Archaeoglobus fulgidus DSM 4304: one gene and its partner. The protein of the gene in region 2 binds, or shares a complex with, the protein of the main gene of each other region. Links are inferred from orthologs where the notes say so. Each region holds a gene or a part of one and is shown on either strand. Other genes may lie near its edges. The genes, in order: AF_RS11755 and AF_RS00260.

The links.
Region 1: the proteins of AF_RS00260 (region 2) and AF_RS11755 are in contact, whole or in part, in a crystal structure (PDB 7CNS), measured with the Thermococcus kodakarensis proteins. The link is inferred for Archaeoglobus fulgidus DSM 4304 from one-to-one orthologs. Residues at the interface, in WP_011250199.1 of Thermococcus kodakarensis: Arg6, Lys7, Ile8, Leu27, Gly28, Thr38, Arg58, Gly59, Lys60, Gly61, Ser62, Thr63, Val64, Ser66, Tyr67, Val68, Tyr70, Ala71, Lys74, Glu86, Ala87, Glu88, Thr89, Ile90, Ala92, Thr93, Ile96, Ile97; in WP_011250200.1 of Thermococcus kodakarensis: Ile25, Ala28, Leu29, Ile32, Tyr33, Ala47, Gly48, Asn53, Ile54, Ala57, Glu60, Phe61, Leu62, Tyr99, Ser128, Glu129, Ser130, Asn145, Arg146, Glu147, Gly148, Gly149, Pro150, Ser151, Leu153, Tyr164, Leu201, Gly202, Asn203, Gly227.

The regions. Positions count from the first base shown.
Region 1 is NC_000917.1:2,072,807-2,088,478, forward strand. What follows is about bases 10,505-13,484. They hold AF_RS11755 (aconitase X catalytic domain-containing protein), read right to left. Parts: upstream 12,564-13,484; coding sequence 11,445-12,563; downstream 10,505-11,444. Other genes in these bases: AF_RS11745 (AF2331 family protein), read right to left, coding at 10,505-10,767; AF_RS11750 (flavodoxin family protein), read left to right, coding at 11,006-11,452; speE (spermidine synthase), read right to left, coding at 12,554-13,363; AF_RS11765 (hydrolase), read left to right, coding at 13,397-13,484. In the rest of the region: tetraether lipid synthase Tes, read right to left, coding at 1-1,227; AF_RS11675 (RNase P subunit p30 family protein), read right to left, coding at 1,307-1,906; AF_RS11680 (RNA-binding domain-containing protein), read right to left, coding at 1,891-2,328; AF_RS11685 (50S ribosomal protein L15e), read right to left, coding at 2,325-2,909; AF_RS11690 (30S ribosomal protein S3ae), read right to left, coding at 2,927-3,562; AF_RS11695 (TIGR00454 family protein), read left to right, coding at 3,615-4,160; AF_RS11700 (protein-L-isoaspartate O-methyltransferase), read left to right, coding at 4,118-4,777; cobS (adenosylcobinamide-GDP ribazoletransferase), read left to right, coding at 4,770-5,465; AF_RS11710 (RsmB/NOP family class I SAM-dependent RNA methyltransferase), read right to left, coding at 5,442-6,728; AF_RS11715 (DUF424 domain-containing protein), read right to left, coding at 6,725-7,009; AF_RS11720 (translation initiation factor IF-2 subunit beta), read right to left, coding at 7,018-7,428; aroE (shikimate dehydrogenase), read left to right, coding at 7,504-8,313; Asp-tRNA(Asn)/Glu-tRNA(Gln) amidotransferase subunit GatC, read left to right, coding at 8,430-8,711; Asp-tRNA(Asn)/Glu-tRNA(Gln) amidotransferase subunit GatA, read left to right, coding at 8,708-10,081; AF_RS11740 (hypothetical protein), read right to left, coding at 10,103-10,492; more of AF_RS11745, read right to left, coding at 10,489-10,504; and 3 more genes. UniProt on the Methanocaldococcus jannaschii protein: Component of a hydro-lyase that catalyzes the dehydration of mevalonate 5-phosphate (MVA5P) to form trans-anhydromevalonate 5-phosphate (tAHMP).
Region 2 is NC_000917.1:47,229-62,727, forward strand. What follows is about bases 12,248-15,054. They hold AF_RS00260 (DUF126 domain-containing protein), read right to left. Parts: upstream 13,952-15,054; coding sequence 13,544-13,951; downstream 12,248-13,543. Other genes in these bases: AF_RS00250 (hypothetical protein), read left to right, coding at 12,248-12,539; AF_RS00255 (site-2 protease family protein), read right to left, coding at 12,532-13,239; AF_RS13345 (hypothetical protein), read right to left, coding at 13,257-13,547; AF_RS00265 (DNA-directed RNA polymerase subunit P), read right to left, coding at 13,963-14,103; rpl37A (50S ribosomal protein L37Ae), read right to left, coding at 14,107-14,358. In the rest of the region: AF_RS00210 (glycosyltransferase), read left to right, coding at 738-4,379; AF_RS12295 (class I SAM-dependent methyltransferase), read right to left, coding at 4,382-5,803; AF_RS00220 (hypothetical protein), read left to right, coding at 6,130-6,564; AF_RS00225 (hypothetical protein), read right to left, coding at 6,676-6,906; AF_RS00230 (C25 family cysteine peptidase), read right to left, coding at 7,014-8,255; AF_RS12300 (nickel-dependent lactate racemase), read right to left, coding at 8,298-9,536; AF_RS00240 (methionine adenosyltransferase), read left to right, coding at 9,635-10,834; AF_RS00245 (M20 family metallopeptidase), read right to left, coding at 10,821-11,930; more of AF_RS00250, read left to right, coding at 12,063-12,247; more of AF_RS00280, read right to left, coding at 15,055-15,292; AF_RS00285 (MazG-like family protein), read left to right, coding at 15,390-15,499. UniProt on the Methanocaldococcus jannaschii protein: Component of a hydro-lyase that catalyzes the dehydration of mevalonate 5-phosphate (MVA5P) to form trans-anhydromevalonate 5-phosphate (tAHMP).

The DNA of each region.
Region 1 (15,672 bases), 2.0 Mb from region 2 along the record:
CGGAGCCTTTGATGTGTCCACGAACTTTCTCAGGTCAATAATGTCTTTGATGGCTCTTATTGTCTTCATCCTGCTTTTGGCAATCTCCTCAGCCTTCTCGTTGAGGAACTCAAAAAGCCCTTCGACGTCTACGAATCTCGTTATGGGGATGAGCCTGCCGTTATCCTTGAAGATGTAGGTTGCCATACCACATGCAAAGTGCGTTGTTAGCTCATACTGCGGCTGGCCTGTGAGGGCCTCGACAAATCTCGAAATGGGAACGACGCTCGGAACGGGGTAGAAGTCCTCTCTGCCAATCTCTCCGTTCGTCTGCTCCTCAATTGCCTTTATGCAGTCCGGAATCGTTATGCGGAACTGCTCCCTCTCCTTTCTTGGCATGCTCCCCACGAGGCTGACCGGCTGGAAGTTAACACCCCTTACGATATCGATGTTCTCAGCTGCGAAGCGAATGATGTCTCCAAGCTGGTGGTCGTTGACGCCTTTAATGACAGTTGGAACGAGCACAAGTCCGAGCTGAGCCCTTCTGCAGTTTTCAAGAATCTTCGGGATTTCGTGATGGTTCTTCGGATTGGTTTTTTCATCAACACCATCGAAGGATAGGTAGACCGTGTTAACCCCCGCCACTCTAACTCTGAGAGCGAAGTCAGGGTCCTCGGCAAGCCTTATCCCGTTTGTGTTGAGCTGGATGTGGTCGTACCCCTCCTCCTTTATCATTCTGATTATATCAATCAGGTCATCCCTCAGCGTTGGCTCTCCTCCCGTGAGCTGCACCGCGTTGCAGCCGATTGGCTTCATGTTCTTCGCCTTCCTGACCATTTCGCGTATCTGCTCAATCGTCGGCTCGTAAACGTAGCCAGCCCTTCTGGCGTAGAAGAAGCAGTACCAGCATGCCAGGTCACAGCGATTCGTCAGAACGATGTTCAGCAGGGCTGTGTGGCTCTTGTGGTTGTTGCACAGCCCGCAGCTGAAGGGACAGGTAGTGTTCTGTGTGATTGGAGTTGAGATGCCGTGACCGTCGGCAGCGAACCTCGCTGCCTTCTTGAACATCTCGGCATCTCCCCAGTAAACGTCAACGAATTCTCCATGCTCCTCGCAAACCTTTCTGATCATTACTTTGCCGTTCTCCTCGTAAACCTCAGCCTCAAGAATTTTCAGGCATTCAGGACAGAGGGATTTTGTTTTGTAAGGGAGCCTGATATCCTTTAATTCCGATTCAACATTCTGCATTATGATTAAAACTGTTCAAGAGTTTATCAAGTTTTCTGTTGGGGTTTGGGCTTAATTAACCGCTCCCGTAGTGTAAAATCTACACTACACCGGAATTCGAGAGCTGCTCAACTTCAAATCCGTCCATAATATAATTTTCGTCGAAGTACCTCCTGACAAGCCTTTGCGCATACAATCTCGCCTTCGGTATTTCGGCCCCAAAGAACTTAAAGAAGGTTTCGACCTGCTTTCTCGTTCTCAGCTCATATTGGTTTTCCGCCGCCGTTGTAACTATAAATGGCACGTCAAATTTCCTGATAACCATTATTTCCTGCCTGAGCCTTTCGAAGAGGTGCATTCTCTTGTAGCCCTCAGTCCTCAGAAACTTGGACAAGCTGAGCTCAATTGCAACGTCCTTCTCGGCAGCGAGCTTCAGCGTTGCGTAATCCAGCTCCCTGTCCTCCCAGTCAAGAATAACGTCAACCCTTCTTCTCATCACAGCCTCTCTGCAAACAGCCTCCTTACCGATAATGCCGACTATGGCCCTCCTTTTAACGCCTCTGAGCTTTTTTCTCAGTTCCTCCGGAGAGTTCGCCCTGATAACAATTCCACAGCCTTTCGGTTTTTCGAGCATGAAAACGTAACTTTTAAAGCCTAAATCAGGCAAGTTCTCGGGAAAAAACCTCAGGAAATCGTACATAGCTCTCTGGCAAACTCTATGACTTTCTCACGCTTCGATGGATAAGTTACGAGCCTCAGCTTTACCGCTATGGGGTCTCCCCCACTTGTGAGGGAAACTTCTCCAAGATAAGCTTTTTGCTTATCTATTCTGATGTGCAGAACATTCTGCTCGTCTATTCTGTCCTCAAGAGTGCTCAAAATCTCTTCAGCCTGCTCCCCAAGAAGCTCGAGAAGATTCTTCCAGAACTTCTTTATTTCGGAGCTTTTTGTAAGTTCAACCTCGAGATACTCCATCGGGTTGCCGTAATGGCCTTTGGCCTTGCTCACAGCAATCTCAAACTCAAAGGGAAAAAGAGTGGAAATAGCTTCTCCAACCTTTTCGCGGTCTTCTGTTGAGTGGACAACTGCGGATACTCTAACCCACTCAATCTTTCCTTTCATCTGCGCTTCTTCCTGAAGTTAGCTCTGAGGCTTGGCCTGACCTTCTCCGCTCCTCTGCCCTTTCTTCTCAGCCCTCTCGCCTTCCTTCCTGCCGAGGTCAAACCGCGGTAAACTCTTCCTCTGGTTCTGCTAACCCACGAAAGCTGCGGATCGCTCTTTATGGCCGGATGGTCTCTGTCAACCAAAATGACCTCAAACCACTTGTACCTCCCATCCTCACCGACCCAGTAGGAGTTCAGAACCTCCATGTTGGGGTACTTCCTGTTCGCCCTCTCCTCAGCTATCCACTGCAGGTTTTTTTTCGGCGTTCTTCTGTTCACCATCAGTCCCTTGCTCTTCCTTCCCTTGTTGGGCCTCGTTGCTCTTCTCCCTCCCCTTCTGATTCTGACTCTAACAACTATGATTCCCTTCTTCGCCTTGTAGCCCAATGCTCTCGCCCTGTCGAGCCTCGTCGGGCGTGGAATTCTAACAACCGCAGGCTCCCTCCTCCACTTCTGCAACCTGTGCCACATTAGCTCTCCAACATACCCCTCGTACGGTCTCTTCCAAGCTTCTCTGATATAAGCATACATCGACTTCATCTTCACCACCACGCAACTCAGGCAACAGCCTCGGCAACAGCAGGCTGAGTTTCAGCCTCAGCAGGTTCCGCAAGAAGCTCAATTTTCCTTATCTCAACCCTCCTGATGGGGTATATCTTCTTGGCATTCTTGTAAATCTCCGCCGGAACTTTGCCCAGAACGCACTCCTGAAGGAACTGGACGAAGTTGAGCGAGCTTGCCTTTTCAACGACTATCTGCCTCATTATTGCCCTGATTGCCCTCTTCTGGCTCGTCTTGCACCTCCTGACAGTAAAGACGACCGACTTAACCCTAAGCTTGTATCCGTCAGCAGTGGTAACATCAACTATGTCCTCAATTTTGCTCGTTCTCCTCCTCGTCAGGCTGTTGAGGTACTCTCTTGTAAGCTCAAATCTCCAGAACTTGGTGTAGGCGTTGTCACCAGCCACCCTGTAAACCTTGAAAATGAGCTTCTTGTAGGTGTTCTGGTTGGAGTAGTCGTTGGTGAGCTCAGCCAGAGTTGTCTCCACCGTCCTCCCCACGACCTTGCTCGCATCGTCAGCAGGTGTTTCTCCAAGCTCTGCCATTCCGAAGTACTCAGGAGCGATGAGCGTAAACCACTTTTTCAACGTCCATTTATCCTTAACTCTTGCAGCCCTTCTCTTTCTCGCCATGCTTTTGCAGTTTTGAGGGGACAATTAATAAAACTTTTGGAGACGATAGTTCATGCTAACTCTCCTGATGTGTGGCGGGAAGGGAACGAGATTGGGAAGGGGAGAGAAACCCCTCTTCGAGGTTTGCGGGATGAAGCTCATCGACCACTCGCTGCTTCAATACAAAGATTTCGACGTCATCGCCATAACTTCCCCTCACACGCCAGCTACGGAAAGTTATCTCGCTGAAAAAGGTGTGGAGGTTTACAGGGCTGCGGGGAAAGGTTACATCGAAGACTACAGCGAAGCTTGCAGGGAGCTTGCCATCAACGAGCCTGTTATCGTTGCTTCGGCCGACATAGTCTATATCAGAGATATAGCCTTTGACATAGTTGATGCTTACATGAAAACGATAAAACCCGCTCTCACGGTGGTTATGGAGGGTGAGCCGGTGGGAGTTAACATAATTGATTCTCTCCTGATCAACACCTGGCAGGAAGAAGAGATATATAGCATCGAGAAAGATAGTGTCGTAAACGTAAACACCGTTGCTGATGTTGAGAGGGCTGAGAGGTTATGGACTACGATGAGAAAAGAGAGAGGCTGGCAGAGAGATTGAGGCAGGAGCTTAACCTGAGCAGGAAAGTTTACGAGGCGATAAGAAAGGTGCCCAGACACCTTTTTGTGCCCGAGAGCTACAAAAATGAAGCTTACGTTGACACACCCCTCCCAATAGGCTACGGCCAGACGATAAGCGCACCCCACATGGTCGCGATCATGTGCGAGCTTCTCGATTTGAGGGAGGGGGATAAGGTCCTCGAGGTGGGCACGGGTTGCGGATATCACGCCGCTGTGACTGCAGAAATTGTCGGGAAGAGCGGGAAGGTGATATCCATCGAGTACATTCCTGAACTGGCGGAGAGGGCTAGGGCGATTCTGAAGGCGCTTGGGTACGACAATGTTGAGGTGATAGTCGGCGACGGGAGCAAGGGCTACGAGAAAGAGGCTCCTTACGACAAAATCTACGTCACCGCTGCGGCGCCTGACATCCCCAAGCCGCTGATAGAGCAGCTAAAGCCCAGAGGCAGGATGGTCATTCCTGTAGGTGACTCCGTGCAGTGGCTGATAATCGTGGAAAAGGATGAGAGCGGCAATGTAAGGAAGAAGAACTGGGGTTCTGTGCGATTTGTGCCCCTAAGGGGCGAGTACGGCTTCAAAAGTGTGAGGTATGATTAAGGCAATCAGATCAGCAATTTCCTTTTTAACGACTCTGCCGTTAGGTGGAGACGTTGAGGAGCTTAGAAAAAATCTCTGGCTTTTCCCCTATGCGGCTATCCTGATTGCACTAATCGTTTCCGTTCCTCATTTCATCAGGAATTTTGTCGATATCAGGTTTTTGGCTTTGGTGCTCTACCTTGGGGCTGAGGGCATAAACCACGTTGACGGTCTCGCTGACTTCGGGGATGCTCTCTTCGCTCCCAAAAACCGAAAAAGAGAGGCAATCAAGGACCTCAACACCGGAGCGGGTGGTGTTGCTGTTGTCGTTGTTTACTTTCTCCTGCTTTACACCCTGCTCTACCGCTCAGACTTCTGGGAAATAGCCCTATCCCAGGTTCTCGCAAAGTACTCCATGCTACTCCTGATGCTCCTCTCCAGGCCTTCTTGGGACGGAATGGGCTCGTATTTTATGGAGAAAATTTCCTCAAAGGACGTTTTCATCGGTGCGGTTCCCGTCGTGCTTCTCTGCTACAAAGTGGGCATCGAATCTTTAGCAGCGCTCGCTTCGGGATTTGCTGTGGTGCTCCTGCTTAAGGCCTACTCTGAAAAGCACTTCGGTGGAGTTAATGGGGATGTTATAGGCTCCGCCAACTGCCTTACCTTCGCCGCCTCTCTTTCAGCGCTAACCATCGCGGGTCAGCTTTGAGATGAAGAACCCCGCAGTATCGTGGAGATGTGGAAAGCTTCTCACGACCTTTTCCCAGTCCCTGAACAGCACACCTCTAAACTCCCTTACACCCCTTCCGAAGGGCGAGGGGAGGGGCAGAATCTTCGCCCCGGTTTTGAGCAGATTCTCCTCATTCTCCTCGAAGGTTATGCTGCAGGTTGCATAAACGACTTCATCGGCATTCCTCAGGGCGTTGGCAATCATCTTCCTCTGAACCTTCATTGTAGCTCTGAACTTTCTTTCGTCGAACGTCCACTTGACGTTTGGCTGGGATGCGTAGTTGCCAGTTGAGGAGCACGGTGCATCGACGAGAGCCTTGTCAGCCTCACACTCAAAAACGCATCCATCGCCGAGCTTTATCTCAACGTTTTTGACACCAAGCTGCTTCAGCTTGCTCCTCATCCTTCGCACCCTGCTCGGAGAGTTGTCAACCGCCACGATTCTTCCTTCATTTTGCATCAGCATCGCCATGTGGGCGGTCTTCATTCCTGGAGCGGCGGCAAGGTCGATGACCACGTCTCCCGGAGATGGGTTGAGGGCATGCGAAACGAAGCACGATGCCAGGTCCTGTATAACGTACTTTCCTTCCGAGTGCCAGTCAAGTGAGGCTGGATGCTTTTCGTAACCTTTAACGCGGAAAACCTCATCCAGAAAAGTCTCCTCCAGAATGACGCCGTTCTTCTCCAGATACTCTCTAACAGATTCCACAGACCCTTTCAGCTCATTAACCCTCACGTAAGTTGGGGGATTCCTCAGGTTTGCCTTCATCAGCTTCAGCGCCCCATCCTCACCGAGAAGTTCGATGGCGTACTTTACAAACCACTCTGGGTGGAAGTATGTGAGGGAAAGTTCCTTCAGCCTGCCCTCTGCCTGAATATCAAGCTTTTCCACTTTGCGGAGAACCGCATTAACAAGAGAGGCCTTTCCCCTTTCCCTTGCAATTCTCACAGCAGAATCTGTGGCGAGAGCTGGATGCACGCCTTTGTACTTCATCTCGTAAACGGCAATCCTGAGCAGGTTTCTGGTAAACGGGTCGAGCCCGTCGAATTTTTTGAGGGTTGATTTAAGGAAGTAGTCTATTGCGTTGAGCCTCTTGAGAGTTTCAACGCTGTAGGCGTGAACGCTACCCCTTACCTTGTAGTCAAAGCCCCCGGCAAGCTTCTGAACAGCCGACTTTACCGAAATTCTGCTCCTCTCGACCTCGGCCAGAACCTTTGCAGCAATCTCCTGGGTGGGAATCACATTACTACCATCTGAGCGTGCGGACATCCTCCTATGTAGAGAACTCTATTTCTGTCGATGATGCCGATTCTTGCAGCAAGCTCCACCGCTTTTTTGCCTGTTATGTTCGCAATCGTTGCATTCCTCAGCGCTCTCTTAACCTCCTCCTCTCCGACCTCTTCGCTACCGTAGAAGCTCTCCTTGACTTCTATTTTCAGATCTCCCTCTCTGAAGGTTTTGCCCACTATGTCCGAATCGCAGACGGCAACGAGCACTTCTCCCTTCACTCTGTAAACTCGCATTCTGAACATCAGATGTTTCTCACCGGGTGCTTAGCTCCACAAGCAAGGCAGCGGAGCATCAGCACTCTCTCCTCTTTGATGAATTCCGTATCGGGAGAGTTGCACTCTCTGCATAGGACGTAAAGCCTCACGTAATCGTCAACCTCTTTCTGCAGCTCGCTCTCCGTAAACTTGCCCTGAAGAACCAGCCTTCCGTTGTCGATGAAGCCGGCAGTACCGAGCGACTTGACGATGTACTTGTACAGGTGATCCTCACTTCTGTTCAGGGTTTTTGCAATCTGTGAGAAGTTCTTCAAAATCGTTCTCGCCCCCTCTCTCTGAATGCTAACTCTCGGTATCTCGAACCTCTCCCTTCTCACCACATCCTTATCTGCAAGCTTCTCGAAGGCTCTTTCAAGGAGTTCCTCGTAGCTTCTCATCACCGATACTCTGCCGCTTTGGATAAATACTTACCGCTCCGAAAACCCTTTTTTACTGCATGACCACTATGAGGCATGCTCTACCTTGGCGTCATAGGTTACCCCATCAAGCACTCAGTCTCTCCCGCAATGCACAATGCAGCTTTACAGCATGAGGGGATAGAGGGGATTTATCTGGCTTTTGAGGTTAAGCCAGACAGGCTGAGGGATGCAGTTTTCGGTGCTAAAGCCTTGGGATTCAGGGGGCTTAACGTCACGATCCCCTTCAAGGAGAGCGTCGTGGAGTTCGTTGAGCTTGAAGGTGAGGCGGCTAAGATAAAGACAGTGAACACCATCGACCTTGTTGAGATGGTGGGATACAACACGGATGTTTATGGTGTCAAGGCAGCCCTTTCGGGAACCGAGCTTGGTGGGAAGACTGCGCTGGTTGTTGGTGCAGGCGGGGCGGGGAAGGCTGCTGCATTGGCTTTGCTGGATATGGGCTCAACTGTTATCGTTGCAAACAGAACCGAGGAGAAGGGGAGAGAAGCGGTTGAAATGCTGAGAAGATATGGGGAGTGCATTTTCTGGCCTTTGAGCAGAGTAGAGGAGCTGAAAGGGAAGGTGGATGTTGTTGTTAACGCCACACCTCTCGGAATGCGGGGATTTAAGGCAGAAATTCCGGTTCCGCCTTCAATGCTCGATGGAGTTGAGCTGGTCTTTGACACCGTTTACAATCCTATGGAAACCCCGCTGATTCGTGAGGCGAAGAAGAGGGGCTGCAAGGTCGTTTACGGCATAGAAATGCTCGTCCATCAGGGGGCAAAGGCCTTCGAAATCTGGACGGGCATTGAGCCTGACGTTGGGGTGATGAGGGAGGCTGCTTTGAGGGCTTTGAGGTTTTGAGATTTTTGGTTTGTTGTACATTCTGTGACATCATGGAATAATTCCCTCATCTAAAGGCACACCCCCAGCCCCCAAAACTAGAAAAACCATTTATTACCCACCCTTAACCACCCTTCATGGTATCCATCGAGGATGTTTACCACACTGCCGAGCTCGCAAAAATTGAGATAACTGAGGAGCAGGCGGAGAAGTTCAGGAAGGAGTTTGAGACGATTCTCGATTACTTCAACATCCTCGACGAGGTCGAGGAGGATGTTGAGCCCACCTTTCACGTTCTTCCCCTGACCAACGTCTTCAGAGAAGATGAGCCGGGAGAGTGTCTGAAGCAGGAGGAGGCTTTGAGCAACGCGAAGCATAAGGAGGAGGGCTACTTCAAGGGGCCGAGGGTGGTGGAGTGAGGATTGCAGAATGGAAGGAGAAGGTTGAGAGTCAGGGATGCTACGATGCCGTCTCTGAGATGCTCGAAAGAATTGAGAAGAGCAGGCTGAACGCCTACATCACTGTCTGCAAGGATGAAGCGCTGAAAATGGCCGAGAAGTATGACAGGGGGGAGCTTAAGGGTAGGCTTGCGGGGATTCCTGTTGCTGTTAAGGACAACATCTCAACAAAGGGCATTCTCACAACCTGCGCCTCCAAGATGCTCAGCAACTACAGGCCTGTTTTTGATGCCCATGTTGTCGAGAAGTTGAAGCAGGAAGGGGCCATAATCATCGGCAAGGCCAACATGGACGAGTTTGCCATGGGCACCACAACGGAAACCAGCTACTTTGGAGTTGTGAGAAATCCCCACGATGAAGCGAGAGTTGCAGGAGGGAGCAGCGGTGGGAGTGGTGCGGTAATCGCTGCAGATGAGGCTGTTCTTTCGCTGGGAAGCGACACTGGGGGGAGCATAAGGTGTCCAGCAAGCTTCTGCGGAGTTTACGGGCTGAAGCCAACCTACGGCCTCGTTTCGAGGTATGGCTTAATTCCCTACGCCAACTCCCTTGAGCAGATAGGGCCGATGGCAGACAGCATCGAGGATCTGGCTCTGCTGCTTGAGGTGATAGCGGGCAAAGATACGAGGGACTCAACCAACGCAGGAAGGGAGTTCAGGTTTGAGCCAGAGGACAGGAAGCTGAGGGTTGGCATAATTGCGGAGATGGGAGGAAATGATGACGTCATGAAACGCTTCAACGAAGCTGTTGAGGTTATCAGGGAGAAGCATGAGGTTGGAGAGGTGAGCATGCCCTCCTTCAAGTATGCCCTCGCTGCGTACTACATCATCGCCATGAGCGAGGCTTCATCCAACCTCGCAAGGTATGATGGAGTGAGATACGGCTTCGCCCTTGAAAAGCTGGACTCTTGGCGGAGGTACTTCTCGAAGGTTAGGGCAGAGGGCTTTGGTGATGAAGTGAAGAGGAGAATAATGCTCGGCAGCTACGCTCTGTCAGCAGGCTACTACGGAAAATACTACCTCAAGGCGCAGAAGGTGAGAACGCTCGTCATAAGGGATTTCAAGAAGGCCTTTGAGGAGTATGATGTTCTGATTTCGCCAACAATGCCAGCACTGCCCTTCAAGATCGGGGAGCTGGCCGACCCGCTGACAATGTATAAAGCTGATGTGAACACCGTCCCCGTGAACCTTGCGGGATTGCCTGCCTTGAGCGTTCCCGTCGGGATGGTTAAAGGCCTGCCGGTTGGCCTGCAGGTCATAGGGAACTACTTCAGCGAGAACACCCTGCTGAACTTCGGTAAGTGGGTGGGGGAGAGGTTTGGCGAGGGAGATTAGGGGCTGAAAACATCAAAACAGCTAAAGGAAGCCGAATTCTGCCAAGTAGAAGTGCAGGTTCGTCAGAAACTCGTTTAAGGAGTGATAGGGGACGATTATGCAGCCTGAGTGAAAGCGCAGTGAATCGTCAATTAAGCTAACAACAACAGGAATGGCTCTTTTTCCTGTTAAGGCAGAAAACCTCTCGCAGCGCCTTCTGTGCTTCTCTGCCTCTCTTCGCAGCTGGGAAGCTCTGTACCTTGAGGCTGAGTATAGCTTGGCATCGAAGCACAGCACAATTCCGTAGCGCTCGGCCACAACGTCAATCTCTGCCCTCCCCTCCTCATCTTTGAAAACGAACCTGAACTTCGTTGAGAAGTCGTGTGCCTCGCAAATCCTCCTTACTTCCCCCTCAAACTCCTGCCATCTCATCTGATTGCGTTTCTACCCGCCTCGCTCAGCTTCTCCTTCTCCACAAAAACGATGGCGTACTTCATCATCTCGTCAATCTCGTCCTCGTCCGCATCAAAGATGTCTGCTGGAAAGGCAAATTCAGCAAAGCAGTACTCCTTCTCCCCAACCATTGACTCGGAGAGCTTCTTGCAGAAGTCCGTCACATCGCTTGAGACGACGACAACAACATCATCCTCCAGATGCCCCTCAAGAAACTTCAGAAAGCTCTCCTTGCTGAAGACGTAGGCTGGCATAAAAGGAGTTGGCTGAGAGGTTGATAATTTTTATTGTTTTGGTTGAGGGAGTTTTAAAGCCCTGTCAAATTGGTTTCAAAACCATCTTTAAATACTGAAAAATATGGCACCAGTTTAAGGCAGAAGGGGCTGATGAGCAGTGGAGTTCTACAAGGTTGGATTCTGTTCAATATATGCATGCTGCTATCCGACTTTCCTATGCCCCAAACCTTTTTGAAAATCAAGCAAAACAAAGCTTGTGAACCTTTACTTCTTCACCTTCACCGGCAACAGCAGAAAAATTGCGGAAATGGTTGCAGATGAGCTCGCTGTTGAGTTAAGAGAAATCAAGAGCCTCAGGCTTCCCTACATTGCATGGCTTCTGCTCTCCTTCGTCCCCTGCATGGCAGTTAAAATTGACGTCCAGCCTCCGACAGGTAAAGAAATAATCCTTTGCTTCCCGAAATGGACTTTCAACTGCCCACCTGTAACAGCCTTCCTGAAAAAGTTCGCTAAAGGCAGGGAAATCCGAATGATAATCTGCTACGGTGGCTTTGACGAGAGAAGATATGCCGAATTTTACAAAAGCTTCGCTCTGAAGTGCGGAGCCAAAAAAGCTGATTACTTGCTCGTTAAGAGGAGGGAGCTAAGAGAGAACCCGGAAAAGGTTCGGGATAACATCAAAAAATGGCTGAAGATCAGCTAACGGCCGTCTCGACGCACTTCCTTAAGTCGCCAAAGGCTACATCAACATCCCTTTTGTTCGGGAGGTAGTACAGCGCCTTTCCAGAGTTCACCATAATGCACCTGAACTTTGAGGTTGCCGGTGACACCACCATGCAGGTGTCCGAGAAAACTTTTACGCCAAGTTCCTCAAGCTTCTGGACGATTTTTTCAGCTTTTCTCGCAACATCTCTTGCTGTAAACACCCAGAACTCTTTTTTGGCTTTTCTGCCCCCCATCAGCTTTAAGATCGTTTCAAGCTCCCTGACAGAGGCGTGAGGACATCCAATTGTGATTAAATCTGGCTCACACGCCCTTTCAAGCCTATCGTCAACCTCGATTTTTTCAGCCGGCTTCTCAAAATCCTTCCACTCGGGAGTGTAATTTTCAGCATGAAACATCACGGTATTTCCGGTTGCGGCAAGCGCCGCACCGAGAAGCTTTAACTCCTCCTCAGTCACGCTCCTGTCAAAGACGAAGTAGGGTATTTGGTCTCTCAACTCCCTTCCAGCCTTGTAACCCGCTGCTGCAAGGTCACCCTTTAGCCTGACGAAGATTGTCGGTGCCCTGTTCTCCTTTATGTGCACACCGTAGTAGGGAATTTTGCCGATTATGGCAGCAGCTATTGCTGATGGCCCGCTCTCCCTCTCAGTTCTCGCCCCTATTATGGAGTTTGCGTAGACTATTGCAGAGCTTTCAGCCCAGGCCAGATGGTCGCCGAACTCTGGCCTGAGAAGGTAGTAGGGTGTGCACGTCAGAGTCATCCTAACCCCAAGCCTCTCAAAAACTCTCAGAACGCGCATCTGCTTCTCATGGAACTCCTCATCTATACCCATCTCCCTCCATCTCTCCACATCCATGCCCGCAGGATTGAGCGTTGCGGGAACTTTCAGCTTGGCATCAAGACTTTCAAGCCACTCCAGTCCAGCTTCACCGATGTTGTCGTAGCTAACCCCGGAAATGTGCGCCGATTTCACCTCCACAAGCCTTTCGGCCTCATTTGCCTCTCCTTCTGCAACAAGAATTTCCATGCACTTTCTTATTGTATCGTTGTCACTCTCAAGCAGCCTCTCCTCATCCTTTGTCAGATACATGCTTCCACCTCCTTTTTGAGCCACTCAGGCAAAGCAAATGCAGCTCTGTGGACATCAGGGTTGTAGTGAACGGTTTTCCCCTTTATTCTTTCAAATCTTTCCTCAAGATTGCTGAAGTCGTATTCTCCACCAATTATAAAGCTCCAGAGGGCAAGAGGGTAGGTCGGAACGCATGACAGGTAAACATCCCTCCTTTCAAAGGGGGCGGAGTTGACAAGCAGCGTTCTGAAGTACTCCTTCTGAATTAGAGGAGACTGAGACTGAAGGCTTATCACATCGCATTTTTGCCTCGCAAGCTCGAAGAACTCTCTGTCGAAGAGCGTGTCGCTAACACCTACTGGATCAGTGCTGTCCACTATGATCACATCAAAAATCTCGCAGTCTCTCAGAAACTCCTTTCCATCCATAATCGCTATCTCAACCCTCTCGTCCTCGAATGCACCGTGGTCAATCTTCAAAAACTTTCTTGATAGGTCGATAACGTTCCTGTCTATGTCAACCAGCACCGCCCTCTCAACATTGTGCTTCAGAACCTCTCTCAGCGCTCCACCGTCACCACCACCTATGACCGCAACCTTTCTCGGATTTTCGTGGGAAAGCATCGGAACGTGAACGAGCATTTCGTGGTAGAAGGGTTCATCAAGTTCTGTGAGCTGAATTTTTCCATCGATGACGAGCATTTTTCCCATCGATTCGGTCTCATAAATCTCGACTTTCTGAACCCCTTCTGCCTCGTAAAGCTTCTTTTTCACTTTGATTGCCAGGCCGCATCCGTCGTAGTACTCGAAGAACCAAACCATAAGCTAATAAAGGATTGACGGGATTATAAACCTATGGCTCTGGTCGTGGTGGACGTGCAGGAGAAGCTTGCCCCACACATTGAAGGAATTGAAGAGATGCTGAAAAGGACGGTAAAGCTCGTTAAAGCTATAGTCGCCTTAAAACAGCCGGTTATCTTCACAGAGCAGATAAAGCTCGGCAAAACGGTTGATGAGCTTGCTGAATACGCTGAAGAGCCAATAGTAAAGTCTACCTTCAGCTGCTACAAAGACGAGAACTTCAGAAGAAAAATAGAAGAGCTTAAGCCTGAGAAAGTAATTCTGGCAGGAATAGAGGCGCACATCTGCGTTCTGCAGACAGCAATCGACATGAAGAGGGCTGGGTACGATGTTTACGTCGTCGCTGACTGCACAGGCTCGAGGAAAGCTGAGGACAAGGAAATTGCGTTAATGAGGCTCGCTGGTGAGGGAATAAAGCTTACCACGTGGGAGAGCATAGTTTACGAGCTTCTCGAGTCTGCAGAACATCCTGCGTTCAGGGAAATTCTACAGATAGTGAAAAATTGATTACAGCTTCTCAATAAAATTTTTTAGGGCTCTGTTAAACTCATCGGGCTTTTCAAGCATAACCATGTGGCCCGCTTCCGGGATAACAACCATTTCCGCTGACGGAATGTGCTTTTTGAAGAACTCGGAGTACTTCACGGGTGTTAAAGCGTCTTTCTCCCCAACGATGAGAAGCGTTGGGATATCCACCTTTACTTTTCCGCTCCTGTAGTCTTCGAGAAGGTCGAATCTGTCGCAGAGGGAGAGGTCGAGATGGAGAACCCCCGCCCTCTCCGCAAAAACTTTAGAGAACTCCTTTGCAAGCTCTTGGTTCGAGAAAGCATACTTTGAAACCAATTCTGCAGCCTCTGCGGGCTTCTCCTTAAGCATAGTTAGAATTTCGGGCATAACTCTTAGCCTTGCCCCTGTTCCAACGAGCACCAGAGCCTTCACAACCTTCGGATACTCAAGATAGATTTTCTGTGCAACCGCTCCTCCGAGGCTGTGACCGACTATAACAGCCTTGCCCATGAGCTTTTTCACGGTCTTTGCAACGAAGTAGGCGTAATCACCAATGTCCCTTATCTCCGCCGCGCAGCTACGGCCGTGGTTAGGCAGGTCAATGGCGTAGCCTCCAACATCCTCAAGCTGCCTTTCCCAGAGAGTTGCATCGCATCCCGAGCCATGGATGTACATCACGTCTTTCTCCTTCCCTTTAAGCACGGAAATCTTCAGGGCGTCGATTTCGAGAGTTATTCTTTCCATGTTAAAGATTAATTTTTACGGATTATATAAGATTTTGGAGAATCAACGATCAAAACACAACTTGGCATCCCAATTATTTTCCCTTCAATCTGGAGGATGCTTCCACCAGAAAGCATTGCAGAGTTCATCCCACTCCAAACTTCTATGAGGCTTAATCTCATTATGCCATCCAACAACTGCTTCAACTGAGCCAAACTTTCCAGTCCCTCTCTCAACCTTTACTCTCGCAAGAATGTGCTTAACCTTCTCTCTGCTTTTCGCAGCAACGAATTGGGTTCGTGTTCGGTAAGAATCTCTTCAGGAATGCCATACTCAGCAATCTCTCTCAAAACCTTGATCCGTTCTCAGTCGTTGCCTCATCAAAAACACTAACAGTGATCAGCCTTGAAGCGTCGTCCATGAAGGCCATAAAGACTATTCTGAGTATGTCCTTGTTCATTAGCTTCCTCACGTGGCAAAGTTCGAGTGTAAAGTTATTTCGGGATACTACAGATAAGCACAGTAACCGTAAAATTCATAAGACATCCCTCAAACAGACAAACAGGGGCTCGTGGTCTAGGGGTCATGACGTCGCCTTGACGAGGCGAAGGTCGCCCGTTCGAATCGGGCCGAGCCCACTAAATTCTTAAATTTTTAATTTTGCTGCCTGTTCAGCTCTAAAAAAGCTCAATAATTTGTTTAAGGCTTCTGAAAAGTCATTTTTGGGTTTTTCTTCGAATAAGATGATTCAGATTTTGTTCCAGATCGTTCCAAGTGGAACATAGCGGAGGAAAGTTTCGTGATGAGCAAAGACTCACTCAGAGATCAGCCTCCAAAGATATCTCTAATCACATCCTCCCAGAATTCAGGATCTTCAGCGGCGATTCTATCGTTTTCCTCCCACTCCCTGAGCATGAATTCTTTCATGAACTCGTCTATCGTTTTTACCTCTATCCCTTGCTCTCTGGCCCACTTCATGGCATCCTCCGATAGATCATCTTCGTAATCCATAATTATGCGTAAGTTTTTCCTTATCCTCT
Region 2 (15,499 bases):
TTGCCAATAAAAGAGACCAATCCACTCAGACCCATGTCTCCTTACGCCGTAAGCAAGGTCTATGGAGACCACCTCTTCAGAAATTACTACCACAGCTACGGCCTAAAAACGATAGTTTCGAGGGCGTTTAACCACGAAGGTGCGGGAAGAGGGAAAATGTTTGTGACATCGAACATAGCGCTACAAGTTATGAAATTAAAGTTCGGTGAAACTGACAAAATAAAAATAGGGAACGTCAACGCATTTAGAGACTAGAGCCACATCAACGATATCGTCAAGGGCTACTGCCTCCTTGCGGAGAAGGGGAGGTACGGAGACGTTTACAACCAAGGTTCTACGAGAACGAACTCCGTTCTTAGCTACATTTTACTTGCACTCGAAATGGCGGGATACAGAATCGACAAAATAGAAACCTACAAAGGTGAGAAGGTTGTCAAGAACCCGAGCGAGATCGTCGAAGCTAAAATCTTCGGGGTTAAGTTCGAAGCAACAGTCGTTGACGAGCTGATGCTGAAAGACGAGCTGTCGTTTGAGCTGGAAGATAAAGGAATACTTGTCTTTACAGACAAAGGTAAGATTCCGGTAGAGTTCGACCCTAACAGATTCAGACCGGCAGAAGTTCCGATACTGCTCTCGGACACAACAAAAGCAAAGGAGATAGGCTTCAGGGTCAACCACAGCCTCAAGGACATAATCCGCGACCAGCTGAACTACTATTTAGATGCCAGAAGGAGAAAATGAAGATACTTATAGACCTTCAACCTGCTCAAGGTGAAAGCAGATTTCGCGGAATAGGGAGGTATTCGCTAAAAATTGCGGAAGAGATTGTTAAAATAAAGGGAGACGAAGTTTACATACTGCTTAACGACGCCTTTCCGAGAGAAGCTGTGAAGATTAAATACAGTCTGGGCTTGCCTGAAGGAAACTACCTTGTATTTTCTCCACTAAAAACAATTGCTTTTATCAATTCTCCAGAAAAATGGAGAGTCGAAGTATCCGAGCTTATTCGGGATCTGGCGATCGCAAGAGTTGAGCCAGATGTTGTTTTCGTTCCAAGCGTTTTTGAAGGCTTCGTCGACAATATACCGATTTCAATAAAAAAGTTTAGGAACGTGAATACAGCCGTGGTTCTCTACGACTTAATTCCCCTCATTTACCCCCATTTTTATCTCGCAGATAAAAAAATGAAGCATTGGTATTACTATAGGCTGAATCAGTTTAGAGCAGCTGATGCTTTCGTTGCAATTTCAGAGAGCTCAAAGAGGGAGGGGATAGAATATCTGAACCTGAAAGAGGGAGACTTCTGCGTCGCTTATCCAGCACCGAGTGAGTCTTTTAGAGTTTTGGATGAACCCGATGAGCGTGTTCTTGAAAATTACGGCATCTCTAAAAGGTATTTGCTTTATGTGCCCGGTGGCTATGATTTCAGAAAAAACGTCGAAGCTTTGATATTGGCTTTCGGAAAGTTGCCGAAAGAAATTAAGGACAAATTACAGCTCGTGATAGCGAGTAAAATTGACGAATACAACGAGAGAAGGCTAAAAGAATTGGCGAGAAAAGTAGGAGCAAACGTCGTTTTGGCAGGTTATATTAGAGATGAAGACTTAAGCACCTTATACAATCTGTGCGAACTTTTTGTGCACCCCTCTCTACACGAGGGATTCGGATTGCCGGTTGTCGAAGCGATGGCTTGTGGGGCACCAGTTATAGGTTCAGACTCCTCAAGCATCGCAGAGATAATAAAAAGAAGTGATGCTTTATTTAATCCGAAAGACATTAATTCGATATCAAGTAAGATCTTGGAAGTTTTGGAGAACGATGAGTTTAGGGAGGAGCTGAGGAGATACGGGCTGAAGAGAGCGAAGGACTTTTCGTGGAGAGAAAGTGCGAAAAACATATTAAAATTCTTTAAAGAAAAATTCGGATACGGTAAATCTGTCGCTTATTTATTCAGAAAACCAAGAATGGCTTATCTATCCCCGCTTCCCCCAGCTCAGAGCGGAATAAGCTATTACAGCTCCGAACTTTTGCCAGAGCTCTCCAAATACTACGAAGTAGAGCTAATCGTAAACCAGAATGATGTCTCCGATGAGTATGTAAGAGCCAATTTTCCGATTAGGACGGTAGAATACTTCACCAAGAACTTCAGGAAATACGAGAGGGTTCTGTACCATATGGGCAATTCCGAGTTTCATGCCCATATGTGGGAGCTTCTCGAATCATATCCTGGAGTAGTAGTCCTGCACGACTTCTTTTTAAGTAACTTTCTCTGGTGGGCTAGCCAAGGGAGGCGAGAGGTTTTAGAGAGAGAACTTTTCTTCTCACACGGCTTCAAGGGGCTGATCGATTTAAAGGAGAGTTTGGAAAAGGCTGTGTGGGAATATCCAATAAACCTCAGAATTCTGCAGAATGCTATCGGAATCATAGTCCATTCGGAACACAGCATAGAGTTAGCAAAAGAATTTTATGAGACTGAGAAGGAAAAATTCAGCATAATTCCCCAGATGAGAAAGGTCGAAAAGATAAGAGATAAAAAGGTTGCAAAAAAAGAGTTCGGATACGAGGACGAGACATTTTTGATATGCAGTTTTGGGATAATAGTCAATACCAAAATGACAGAGCTAATTGTCGATGCTTTCTTGTCTTCTTCCTTGCCAGAGAAGGGCTGCGTTTTGGTCTTGGTTGGAAAGACTTTCGATGATGAATACGGAATTAGAGTCCTCGCGAAGGCGAAAAATAGCGGTGGAAAGGTCAAGGTTACTGGATGGGTTGACGAAGAAACCTGGAAGAAATACCTAGAAGCTTGCGATTTAGCCGTTCAGCTCAGAACACTTTCGAGAGGTGAAGTATCGAGAGCGATTCTGGACTGCCTCGCATTCGGAATTCCGACAATAGCGAATGCTCACGGTTTTATCAAATATCTTCCAAACGAAGTAGTTTATAAGTTATCTGAGAATCCTTCCAAAGAAGAGTTAAGGGAAGCATTAGAGAGACTCCACGAAGATTCCTCGCTAAGGGATAGAATCTCAAAGAATGCACGGAAATACGTTGAAGAGAACTTAAATCCGAGAGAGATAGCTAAAAGATTCTATGAGGCGATTGAAAAGTTCTACAGCAGGGTGAACGATTCAGAAATCATTGAAAAGATCTCACAGATAGAGATACCCCGAAATGAGAGGTTCTTTGATGAGATCTCAAAACATCTCGAGAAGACTTTTCCAGCATCGCCAAAACAAAGGAAAATTCTTGTCGACGTGAGCGAGATCGTTAAAGTAGATCGCCACACGGGTATTCAGAGAGTGGTAAAGTCGCTAATCAACGAGCTGTTGTCTATTGCGCCCAAAAAGATTAGGGTGGAACCAGTTTACTTCGATGAAAATATTGGTATTTACCGATACGCGAGAAAGTGGGCTGGCAAAATTCTAAACCTTGATTACGAGTTTCTTGACGATGAGCTCGTTGACTTCAGAAAAGGAGACATTCTGTTATTGCTTGACTTTTACACCTATCAAAATCCCCACAAAAAAGGGATCTACTGGGAACTGAAAGCCTCCGGTGTAAAGATCGTTTCTGTGGTTTACGATATACTCCCTCTAAAGAGACCCAAATGGTTTATTGATGGTATGAATGAATGGTTCCGGGAATACATAGAGACCTTAGCGGAAATATCGGATAAGATAATCTGTATATCTGAGTCTACAGCCAACGACCTTTCAGAATACTTAAAAAAGGAAAATTTGCTGAGAAGTAATTTAAAGATAACGAGTATTCACTTGGGTGCGGAAATCGAAAAGTTCGGCACCAGAGGGCTGCCGGATAACTGGGGAGATCTCGTTAAACTGCTTCAGTCTAAACCAAGTTTTTTGATGGTAGGAACCATAGAACCGAGAAAGGGACACAGACAGACTTTAAGTGCCTTCGAAATTCTATGGAGGGATGGATACGATGTAAATCTCGTGATTGTTGGGAAGGAGGGATGGTTAACTCAGGATGTCATAGAGAGGATTAAAAACCATCCAGAGCTAAACAGGAGACTTTTCTGGATCAACAACGCTTCGGACGAATTTCTTGACAAAATTTACAGAGCCTGCACAGCTCTGATTATGGCAAGCGAAGATGAAGGGTTTGGGTTACCCATCGTTGAAGCCGCTTACAGGGGATTGTCGATAATAGCGAGAGATATAAAGGTTTTCCGAGAGATAGCCCGAGACGGAGCGTATTACTTCAGCGGACTAAGACCGGAAGATTTGGCTGACGCCATAAAGTCTTGGATGGAGCTGTACAGGAAAGGAGAACACCCGAAGCCTGAAAAAGTTGAGGTTTTGAGCTGGAGAGAGGTTGCAAAAAAGTATCTGAAAGAAATTCTTGAAGATTCTTGAAGTTATTTCTTGGCTATGATAGCATAATCCTGAGGACCAAATAATATCCTGTTTAACTTCTCGATATTTTCGTTGATAACTCTGATAACTTCCTCTGACACAGTGTTTGAATCAATTTTGGCAAGTTTAGTCAATTCTTCGCACTCTTCGAAGAATTCGATTTTTACGTCTCTAAACCCCAGGTATTCGAGAATGAACTTAAGAGTCTCTGGATGTACTGGTTTTTTATGGGTGGGATCGATATAGAAGTTTATGAGAGAGTAGAGTGAAGTCGGGTTGGGGGACTCGATAACAATGTAACTCGAGTATTTCATTTTCGAGTAACAGAGACTCAAAAGCTCAAAAAGTCGTTCGGGGTCGAGATGCTCCACAAAATGTGATATCATGACTCCGTCTAAGTATTTATCAGGAAGAGATTTTAGATATTCTATGGCGTCGGATTTTACCACGTTGAACTTGCCCTCGCAGAATTTTATCATGTCCTCATTGATATCTACACCAATTGACTCTATTCCCTCTTCTTTACAAAGCTCTAGAAATTCTCCTCTTCCACATCCGATATCCAACACCCTTCTACAACCTTTAAAATAGGGAATATATCTTCTAAGTCGAGCTTTCACGAGCTCTCTACTTCCTCTGAATTTTTCCTCAAACAAAAAGTAGTAATCAGAAGTGTGAATGTCGGTCCCCGAAATTTTCTCTTCAGCGGTGTCAATTTTTGCTTTAATTGATTCAACTGTGCTCGATAATTCCTCAAGGTTTTTTGTCAAACTATTTTTAAGCTCGTAAAAGTCCGTTTGGAGTTTATCGTGATTAATCATAATTTTATCTTTGAATTCTTTGAACTCATCTTTTCTTACGGTCCCCGAAATTTTCTCTTCAACGGTGTTCAATTTACCCTCGATCGCGTCGTTTTTGCTTGATAGCACCCTTAGATCCTCTGTCGTTCTGTTGAGTATTCTCACAACACTTGCGTTGAACTCTCTCTGCAGATGGAAGATTGGATCAACGTATCTCCTAACTTCGCCATGAACCAATCTCCTACCCCGAACAAGAAATGGCCCCAAAATTTTTCTGTGAGAAAAGATTTGATATCCTTCATTATTTACATTCCAACGTTGATTAATAATGGCCAAATCTTGATCCAAGTTTTCAGGAGGAAGTCCTCCATTGAAGCACGTCTTGATTTTTTTAAAAAACCGCCCAGAATTCTGAAAACTCGTTTCAGGTTCGAATACATTGCTTAAATTAGCTGCTGGAATTAAGAACTCTTTTGGAATTAAAAACTCTTTTATTTTCTGAAGCTTAGGGCTACTGTCTAAAATTCTTTTTGCCAAATTATAAAGATACCTGTTCGAAACAGCAAATTCAAAGCAAGCTCTTTTTAATTTTTCTTTCATCTTCATAAACTGTCTCTTTTCCATCGGGATGATAAAGATTTCCTTTAAAAAGTCAAAAGCTCATTTAGCGTTCAACTGCATACTCTAAAAGACAGCTGCTATCTAATATCCCGTGCATAGGATAAGTAAAGAAGATCAAAGCTCTTTTTAAGGCTTTTTCTGTGTTTAGAGGCTTTTAGCTTTTGGTTAATTGCAAAAATACACTCTTCAGGAATTTCATAATTTTTCGGAACTCGAGAAACGAATTTGTAGGACTCGGCACTTATTGCAAGACTGAATGTATTTTCAATCGATTTCGCTGATTTCGATTTCTCAGCTTCATAGCTCCGAAGCTCAGACTTCAAAGGATCGTGCTTGAAAGAGAGACCCAAAGCCTCGAGTATCGAAAGGAACAACTGGAGAACAAGGTCGCATGGCTCGAAAAAAGAGTCAAAGAAAAGGAAGAGTTTAAGAAAACGATTCATGCTGAGATAAAGTCGGGAGTAGAACCTGAGCTGAATAAGCTTAAAGCTAAAGCCGACACGATTTTTGAGGAAGCGAAGAGAGCTACAGAGCTTCGAGACAAGATAGTTGCAGAGATTAAGGAGATTGTCGAAGTTCTTTCAAAGCTTTTGGAAGCCTCAGAAAAGCTAGAAGGGGAAATAGAAGAAGAGAAAAAAGTTAAAGAGAAGCTGGAGAAAGAGACAGAGGAGCCGAAAATGGAGCTGTTCAAACCCAGAACGATTTCCCTGCTCGAGGCCATCAAGATCTGGGGATCTCAGACCGAGAAAACAGGAGAGAACTAAGAAATTTTGAGATTAGGATAAACTCTTTGAGGCTTTAAACGGAGAAATGAACTAACTAGGCTCAACTGTCCTCCTACAAAAACTCTCCACTCGGCTTCATGAAAACTTCACTTATCTGCTCGACAGCTTTATCCAATCAAAAGCTACAGCTAATTCGCGTATGTCTTCGTTTATTCCGTATGCCTTCGGACGTTCGGCGTATTTGTATCTGAACTCCAGATAATTGACACCTTTTTTCGTGAATTCTGCCGGTATTTGAACGCCATAATCTTTCCAGCCCTTTGTCAAATTTAAGCTCGCAACGAAGTTTCCGTTGAAGTAAATCCAGAGCTCTTGGTTCACGCTTTCGTTGAAAATGAACGGATGACAACGAAAGCTCAAATTCAGCGGTCTTTCCTCATCTAAGACGACTAGAACGGAAGAATTGAGAGCGTTAGCCCAAACGAAGCTCAGGTTTCCAGAAATTTCGTCTCGGCTTCAAGGTAAACCCTCAGCTTCCACTCCTCAACTTCCGTCGATGGGTTTAGCTTTATGTTTTCCTCACTCTTAACTTCTTCCAGAGCTGCTTTAAAAGCATCTCCGAGCCTGTTTCCGGGGAGATTCTTGAGAGTCTTAATCAGGATGTTGTCAGCATGCTTCACACCCGCTACCTCCACGAAGCCATCGCTCTCGGAAAACTGGTAGTCGCTTCCCGTGGTGCCGGTAAAGCCTACAAACGCAATCCCTCCTGCGTCGTTCGTAAGAAGAAACTCGCTCCACAGTCCTGGTGCCCAGTTGGGGAGATAGATGTCCCTTATTTCCTCATCAAAGGCCGCAGCACTGCACCCGCTGCTCAGAACCACGGGGAGCAACGGACGCCTTTTGTCCAGCATGTTCATGTACCTCGTCGTGTACATACCCCCATCATCAGAGTCGAGAGCGTAGGGTATGCCGTGTCCGACGTGGAAAACAACTCCGTACCCACCTGAAAGGGCCTCATCGAAAGTCTGCTTTACGCTTGTCCACTCCTCGTCGCTCTGAAGAGCTATGGTTGTGTTGAAGGTTTCAGTGAAGCCGAGGTCCTCCAGAAGCTTTACCGCAGTTTCCCCCTGCCAAACCTCGTAATCGTCTATCGTCTCCCTCTCTATGGAGTAGGGGGCGGCGTAAATCCTCATGCCTATCAAAGCTGCGTTCACGTAGTTTCCGCTGCCGATGTCGGAGAGCCAATCGTTTATCTTTCCCAGCACCTTCTCAGCCTCATCCTCACTGCCTGCTGGTATTCTTCCCACAGCAAAGTCGGGCTTGAGGTCGTAGTCAGGGGAAGCGTAGAAGAAGTCTGTAGGAAAAGGCTCGTAGAAAATGAGCTTTGCGTAGTAGCTCGGCGGAACGATGTCGGCATCACCGAGAATTGTTACATAGCTCGCATTTACTGTCCGAAGGAACGAGATTATTTTCAGGGCTAAGGTGTAGTTGTAGCTGTCGTAAACTTGCTCTGTGCTGTATCCGCTAACGAGAGGGTCCTCTACAGGGCTGTAGCTGTCCCAGATTTGTTCCACGGTAACGATATCCGACTGAATGCCCACTTTTTCGTGAATTTCCTGCAGCTGATATGCGGAGTTGATGAGTTTCTCCGATGTCAGTATTATCTCCTGCCCGCTTGAAGTTCCGACGACCACAAAGACTACCATCATTATTACAATTATTACTCTCATAATTATACTTGGATATTCTTCCTATTTAAACATTTTCAAAAATTAAAAAGGCTTCTGAATGGTCGCATCAGGGAAAACAGCCACCTTCTTTTCCTCTTTCCCAACCTCTTCCACCATCTCCTCCAGAGTTTTCACCCTCACGACTTCATCGTAAACCTCAAGCCACGGCTGCTTCTCCTGATACTTAGAAACGAAAATCACCTTTCCAGCCCTTTTGAGCGTGTCTGGAGGTGGGAGGTAAAGAAATCCTCCCTTCCTCCTCATTCCCCACCTTCCGTGGATGTAGTGGCTTATCTGCCCGGTTTTCGAGTTGCAAACCACGACAAGAGTTCCTCCCTGCTTGAGGCAGAGGGAGGGCCACGTTGCTATGGCAGCTTCACTTGCCTTGCTGTAGGCGTTGGAAATAACAACGTCAAACTCAAATCCAATCTGCGTTGCATAGTGCTTCCTCGCCTCCTCCACCCCTTTTCTCTGAGCCTCAACAATATCTCCCGCAAAAACGTGTGTGTTCTCCCTCCTCGTGTTAACGAGAGAGTTCACAATGAAGTCAAACTTCGCCATCCTCGCCGCCTCCTCCGCATCTCTTCGCATCACATTCTCCTCGTTCACTCTGCCGTAGGCCATCTGACAGGTTGGATGAAGCTCTCTCACAGCCATAGCGGCGCTCCACCCTCCTATGACGCCGTGATTGTAGGCTATGCTCCTCATTCCTGCAATTCCAGGCAAAACAATCTTCGCTCCACCGCTGTAGCCAAACTGCGGATGGGGCAGAATGCACCCTAAGCCAATTTTGAGGGAGTAGCTCATAACCTCAGAGTTTATCTCCACCGGCGTACCTGCGGAGGTTTCGCCCAGATAGTCAAGGTTGCCGAGCGGGTTGTGGTTGAAGACGGGATAGCTCTCCACAATCTCCTCGCCGAGCTTCTTCGCAAAATCATCCCTGTCGTAGGTGCCGTGAGCACCATTGGCGCAGATGAAGGTGATGTTCTCATCCGAAACCCCTCCCCTCTTCAATTCCTCAATTACCGCTTTAGCAATCCCCTTAAGCTTCGTCGGCCTCGTCATGTCGTCGAAAACCACAACCGCCTCTCCCCTCTCCTCGGCAAGCTTTGAAAGTGCCTTCTGCCCGATTGGCTCCCTCAAAACCCTAAAAATCTCCTCTTTTTCGACCTCTCTGGCAGAATCCCCCGCCATCCTGAAAACGCTAACTTCCCAGCTTTCCGGCGGCTCAAAAAGTAAAGGTTTATCACCATACCATATGTCGCTCGGAAGTTCAATCATGCTTTAAAGTTAATTTTTACTATAAAACGGTTGTTGCTTTTTAATCCATTAACTGCAAATTTTATATTTCCTCCCATAAGCGGAGTTCAGGTGAGTCTATGCCGAACATATTCGTTGAGGAACTGGTTCACACTCCTATAGAGAAACAGGTCATTGAAATAGTGGAAAGAAAGGGCATCGGTCATCCTGATAGCTTGGCTGACGGGATGGCTGAGGCTATGAGCAGAGAGCTGAGCAGAGAGTACATCAGAAGGTTTGGGGCGGTGCTGCATCACAACACTGACGAAACACAGATCGTTGCCGGCCGCTCAAACCCACAGTTCGGTGGTGGAGAGGTCATCGAGCCGATTTACGTCCTGCTGGTGGGAAGAGCGACGAAGTTCTTCAATGGTGAGTACATTCCCACAGACAAAATCGCCCTGAAGGCTGCGAGAGACTACATAAGGCAGCACATGCAGAACCTCGACCCTGAGCTGGATGTGGTCTTCAACGTCAGGCTGGGTGAGGGGAGCACCGACCTGCAGGACGTTTTTAGGAGAAAGAGTGGAAACGTTGCCCTTGCCAACGACACGTCGTTCGGCATAGGTTTTGCTCCTCTCTCTGAAACTGAAAGGCTGGTTTTCAACGTTGAGAGGAGAATCTACGAGGAGTTCAGGAAGAAGAATCCTGCAATCGGAGAAGATGTTAAGGTAATGGGGCTGAGGGAGAAGGACAGAATTTCTCTCACAATCGCCGCAGCCTTCGTTGACAGGTATGTTGCCAACATTAAAGAGTATGACGCAATTAAAGAGGAGCTTGAGAACTTCGTTAAAGAAATTTCTTCCGAGTACACCGAGAGGGAGGTGGAAGTTTTCGTAAATACCGCCGACGACTACGAGACTGGCTGCGTATATCTGACAGTTACCGGCACCTCAGCGGAGAACGGAGACGACGGGAGCGTTGGAAGGGGCAACAGGTGCAACGGCCTCATCACCCCCGGCAGACCGATGAGCATGGAGGCGAGCAGTGGCAAAAACCCCATCAACCACGTAGGCAAGATTTACAACCTCCTTGCCAACCAGATCGCAGCAAGAATTGCTGAAGAGGTTGAAGGCGTTGAGGAAGTCTATGTCAGAATTCTAAGCCAGATTGGCAAGCCGATAAATGAGCCAAAAGCCCTGAGCGTTCAGGTTATCCCGAAAAGCGGCTACGACATTTCAAAGCTCGAAAGGCCCGCAAGGGACATTGCAGAGGAGATGATTGCCAACGTTGGCAAGATAACTGACATGGTTATTGAGGGGAAGGTCAGAACCTTCTGACAATATTTTTGTAAATTTTTGCCGTTCTGTAAAGCTCCTCCACGTAAACGAACTCGTCCTCACCGTGCAAATTCCCCCCACCCGGACCCAAGTAGAATGCGGGAACTCCGTGCTTTCTGACGTGCCTCGTATCTCCAACACCCAAGGAAAACACAGCCTTCGGCCTCAATCCCTCTTCCCTTATTGCCTCGCTCATAATTTTCAGCAGCCTTAAGTCATCCTCAAGCTTAACAGCATCGCAGCCAACACCGTAGGGCTGCAGAAAGCCCTCCACCCTGAACTCCATGTTCTCGGCGTAAAGCTCTCTTCTCACTTCTTCAACGCTTATCCACGGGGCGAATCTTACGTCGGCGTAAACCGTGCACTTCGGAGCAACAACATTCCTCTTAACCCCTCCCCTAATCATAGAAGGATTGAAGACCGCATGCCAGCTTTTAACAGCAAAATCCATGCCGAGCTTGCTGAAAATTTCCCTATAGCTCCCAAAATCCCCCTCAAGCCCTCTGAAGGATTCAACTTTCTCAACGATGTACTCGGAGGCTCTGTATATCGCCCCCTCCTTAGCGTCGTGAGAGGCTGTGTGCCCCGAATTTCCCTTGAACTCTATATCCAACGCCAAAACGGCAGCTTGCAAAACTCCGATGCTCTCACTCCCCGTCGGCTCCCCTATTATGACTGCATCAGCCTTTTCCCTTTCAAAAACATATCCGAGCCCATTAACCCCTCCAACCTCTTCATCTGAGGTGAAGGCCAGCTTCAGCCCGCACTCAGGCTCTATCTGCGAGGCTGAGCAAATTGCCGCAACACAGCCCTTCGCATCACAACTCCCCCTCCCGTAGAGCTTTCCGTCAACAATGACGGGGTTCAGAAGCTCGTCTCCAGCAGGAACGGTATCGAGGTGGGAGGTGAGCATGATTTCGGGTTTGCCCCTGCTGATGTAAACAACGAGATTCTCCTTACCCTCCTCCTTCGCGTAAATCCTTTGCTCGTAGGACGAGAAAAGCTGTGAAAGATACTCGACAGCCTCAGTAGTCACTCCGGGAGGGTTGCGGGTGTCTATTTTTATGAGGTCTTTGGTTATCTCAAGGGGGTCCATGAGTTGAGTGGGTAGGCATTGTTATAGCTGTTGCCCTTTATCCCTTTTGATTCCAAAAACTATCATAATGATAGTGAATTACATGATTTTATGCGAAAGATTTATTAAATCAAAGTTTACACAAAATTTACAATGGCAGTATCAATCGAGGAGTTCTCGCGCATAATAATCGCAACTCTGGACCTCAATTTTCAGATACTGGAGAACTTCTTCACGCTGCTGGTAGTTTCAGCAACAAACTCCTCCCTCGTTTCTCAGGGAGCAAATCTCAACTTTTCCAACGTTTGGGGGCTGATTTACGGTGGGCTTGTGTCGAACTACTGGAACAGCTTCGCCATACACGAAGTTTTAAACGCGACGCAGCACAACGTTTCAGCGATGAAAAACTTCTCTATTGCGATCAACTACCTCGGGAGCAACGCCACAACCGTGTTTGGCGATGCAGAGGGGACGAAGGGTGTGACGTACCTCCAAAAAGGAATTTACGATTACCTCAAGAGCAACCCGCAGGAAGCGGAGAACCTCGCAAGCAGCCTATCGAGGATGTTCAAGGCTGAGGTGGAGTTCCTGATAAAGCTCATGGGGGCTGTGAACACGACCTTCACGTGACGTAGAAGGGGACGGGAGTAAAGCAGAGAAGAGCCAGAATGAAGGCGATAACACCGACTGCGTATCTTTTCAGGTCAAGCGGAGTTTCATCGTCAGCAGGCTTTGGGTGTCTTTGCATGGAGAAGAAGAGGGAGATAAACCCCCAGAAAAACCAGATTGTGTTTGGCTGGTTGAGCTGCATCATGAGAAAGAATCCGTAGGCAAACAGCAAAAAGGGAACAACTCTTGAAATTTTCTCGCTCGCCTCTCCAAGCATGGCCCTCAGCACATGACCGCCATCAAGCTGACCGACGGGAATCATGTTCAGGAACGTGACGAAGAACCCGACCCATCCGGCGAAGGCTACCGGATGGATGGCCTCTTTTTGGTAATTTGTTAGGTAGAGGATTGCATCGAAAATCGGCGGTGTGCCTATGTATATTGTCGGCTCGCTGGTGAGCTCGAACGGAAGCTGAAGACCGATCAAAACGACAATTACCGACGCAATAATCCCGGTGATAGGCCCGCTCACGCCGACATCAAAGAGCGCCTTTCTGCTTGGAATTACGCCCCTATGTCTGATCACAGCCCCAAGCGTTCCGATGATAGTTGGAAAGGGGATGAAGTACGGAAGTGAGGTCTTCATTTTCCACCTTCTTGCCGCGAAATAATGCCCCATCTCGTGGCTGCCGAGGACGAACATTATGGCGAGGGAGAACATCAAACCGCCTGCGAGGTTTATCTTCTCACCGTAGAAGGTTGAACCAACGGCTGTGGTGGTAATGAGGGTTGCATGAAGAGGATTATGTTGGTCAGGTAGCTCTCCTTCCTCTCAATCTCCTTCAGCTCAAGGACCATCTCACCGTATTGATACCTCAGCCCCACCTCGTAGCTCTGAGAGAGAAGGTGAAGCAGCTTCCTGATTTCGCTTTCAGGCGAAAGGGGAACTACGTAGAATCTGACAGTCTTACCGATTTTCTCCTCGCCGTATATTCTGAAGTGCTTCTCTATCTCCTCTCTCACATTCATTCTATCAGCTCTACATACCCCTCATCCGCGTTAACAACTACACGGTCTCCTGTCTTCACCGCCTCAAAGAACTTCTCGTCTCTAACCTCCACAAGAGGTATCTCGGCCATAGCAGCACCCACGGCAATTATAGTCTCGGTTTTTTTGTTTATGATTGCTTTGGGAGCCACACCATTCTTCCTGAGGTTGAGCAAAACGTAGGAGCCAACGGTTGAGCCCTTCCCACCGGGAAAAACGAGTATTCTTCCCGCGACACTTTCGCCTTTTATCTCGCAGTCCTCTTTCACAATGCCCGTTTCCTTGTCAATACCACCCAGAAAAGAGATGTATTCCTTTGTTACCAAAGCCTCTCCTTCGGCCCTACCCCTGGTTATCGCTCTGCAGGCGAACTTCACAAGTAAAATAGATTAATGTGTTATATGGCTTTTACCCTCTTCTTCTTTGCGAGGGGGCGGGGCTTTATGAGTATCCTTCCTCCGCAGTTCGTGCACTGAACGAGGCTTTTTTCAGTGTCTATATCTACTTCAGCCCCACATATGAGGCACACGTAGGACATTTTTTACCCCACTGACTTCTCAACAATTTTGCCTCCAGGCGTTACCGGCTGGTAGCATCCTCCAGCGAACTTGTATCCGCAGTGCCTGCACTCCCAGATTCCCGTTCCTGATCTTTTCACTGCCTTCTTGCCGCATTTTTTGCAGACATACTTCTGCCTCTGAACCGCCTCGATTTCCAGCCAAGTTCTTCTGACTCTGAGGCCATATCTTGGTCCGAACCTGCCTGCTGACCTCACTTTCTTCGTTCTGCCCATGCGATTAACGTGGTCTTATTGCATTTAAACGTTTTCCACTAAAAGGAAAGGTAGGTTTTCTGATGCCTCAGGTACTCCCCCCTGTCAACCAGGTTCTCCACAAACACCTTATCTTCGGGAAGATTGCTCAGCTCGTCAGATGAATGCCTGCTTCTCCCTATTCCAAGAACGTCGTCGAATCTGTTGCAAACGAAAACAATTGAGTTTTCCCCGAATTCAGAGGCTCTCTCAACTGAACCTGCGAAAATGTCCCTGCCGTAGAGGAACAGCATCTCCCCCCGTTCATTCACCCACACTCTGTTCCTGCTGTTTCTCAGAAGCCAGAACGTACCTTCAAGGGAGAACCTGAACCTTCTCCCCACCTCCCCAATTTTGACTCCTGCGTAGTGCGGATTAAGCTCTCCAATCACGCCGTAAAGCTCCTTGGAAACTCCGTAAACCTCCTTCTTCTCACCTTCCTTAACAAGCAGAGCGTAATGGCTCAAAAAATCGCCAGAGCCGTAGTAGCTGAGGGCTTTTCTTATTACTTTCAGTTCCTTAGTATTTGGTTGTCTAAACGCCATTTAATCGCCTTGATAATGTTGCTGTAATCTCCATCAATCCTGAATGCCTCAACCGTGTTGACAATCACGCTCTCCCCAACCTCCATGCTACCCTCCATCTCCTCGGGCAGCACTACCTCACCGTTGGCACTCATTTCGTAGCAGTCCATGCTCTCCTCTATCCCCACAACCACGAACTTTCTTCTCAGGAAGTAGGGCCTAATTTCCTCGAACCTCTTTAAGGTTGCGAGGGTCTCATTTGCTATAATGGAGGTGTTCATCTCAAGCGCCTTGACGTTTATGCCAATCTCATTCCTGTCGAGTTCGTAGCTGTACCCGCCGACCTTGCTAAGATACGTGTCGGCTATAACCTCCACCGGATACCTGTACATCGTCCATATTCTTTAAACAATTACCATTTATAACTTTCGGTCAATTTAGCAATTAATCATTTACAATACTCTTTAATGCTCAGCTCATACTCAGCATATGGACTATTTCCGCTTGGCCGAGAAGTTTCTGAGGGAGATGCACGCGAAATACATGAAGAGGGTGAGCAGGCCGGGAAACACGCCTCGGCCGTGGTTTGACTTTTCCGA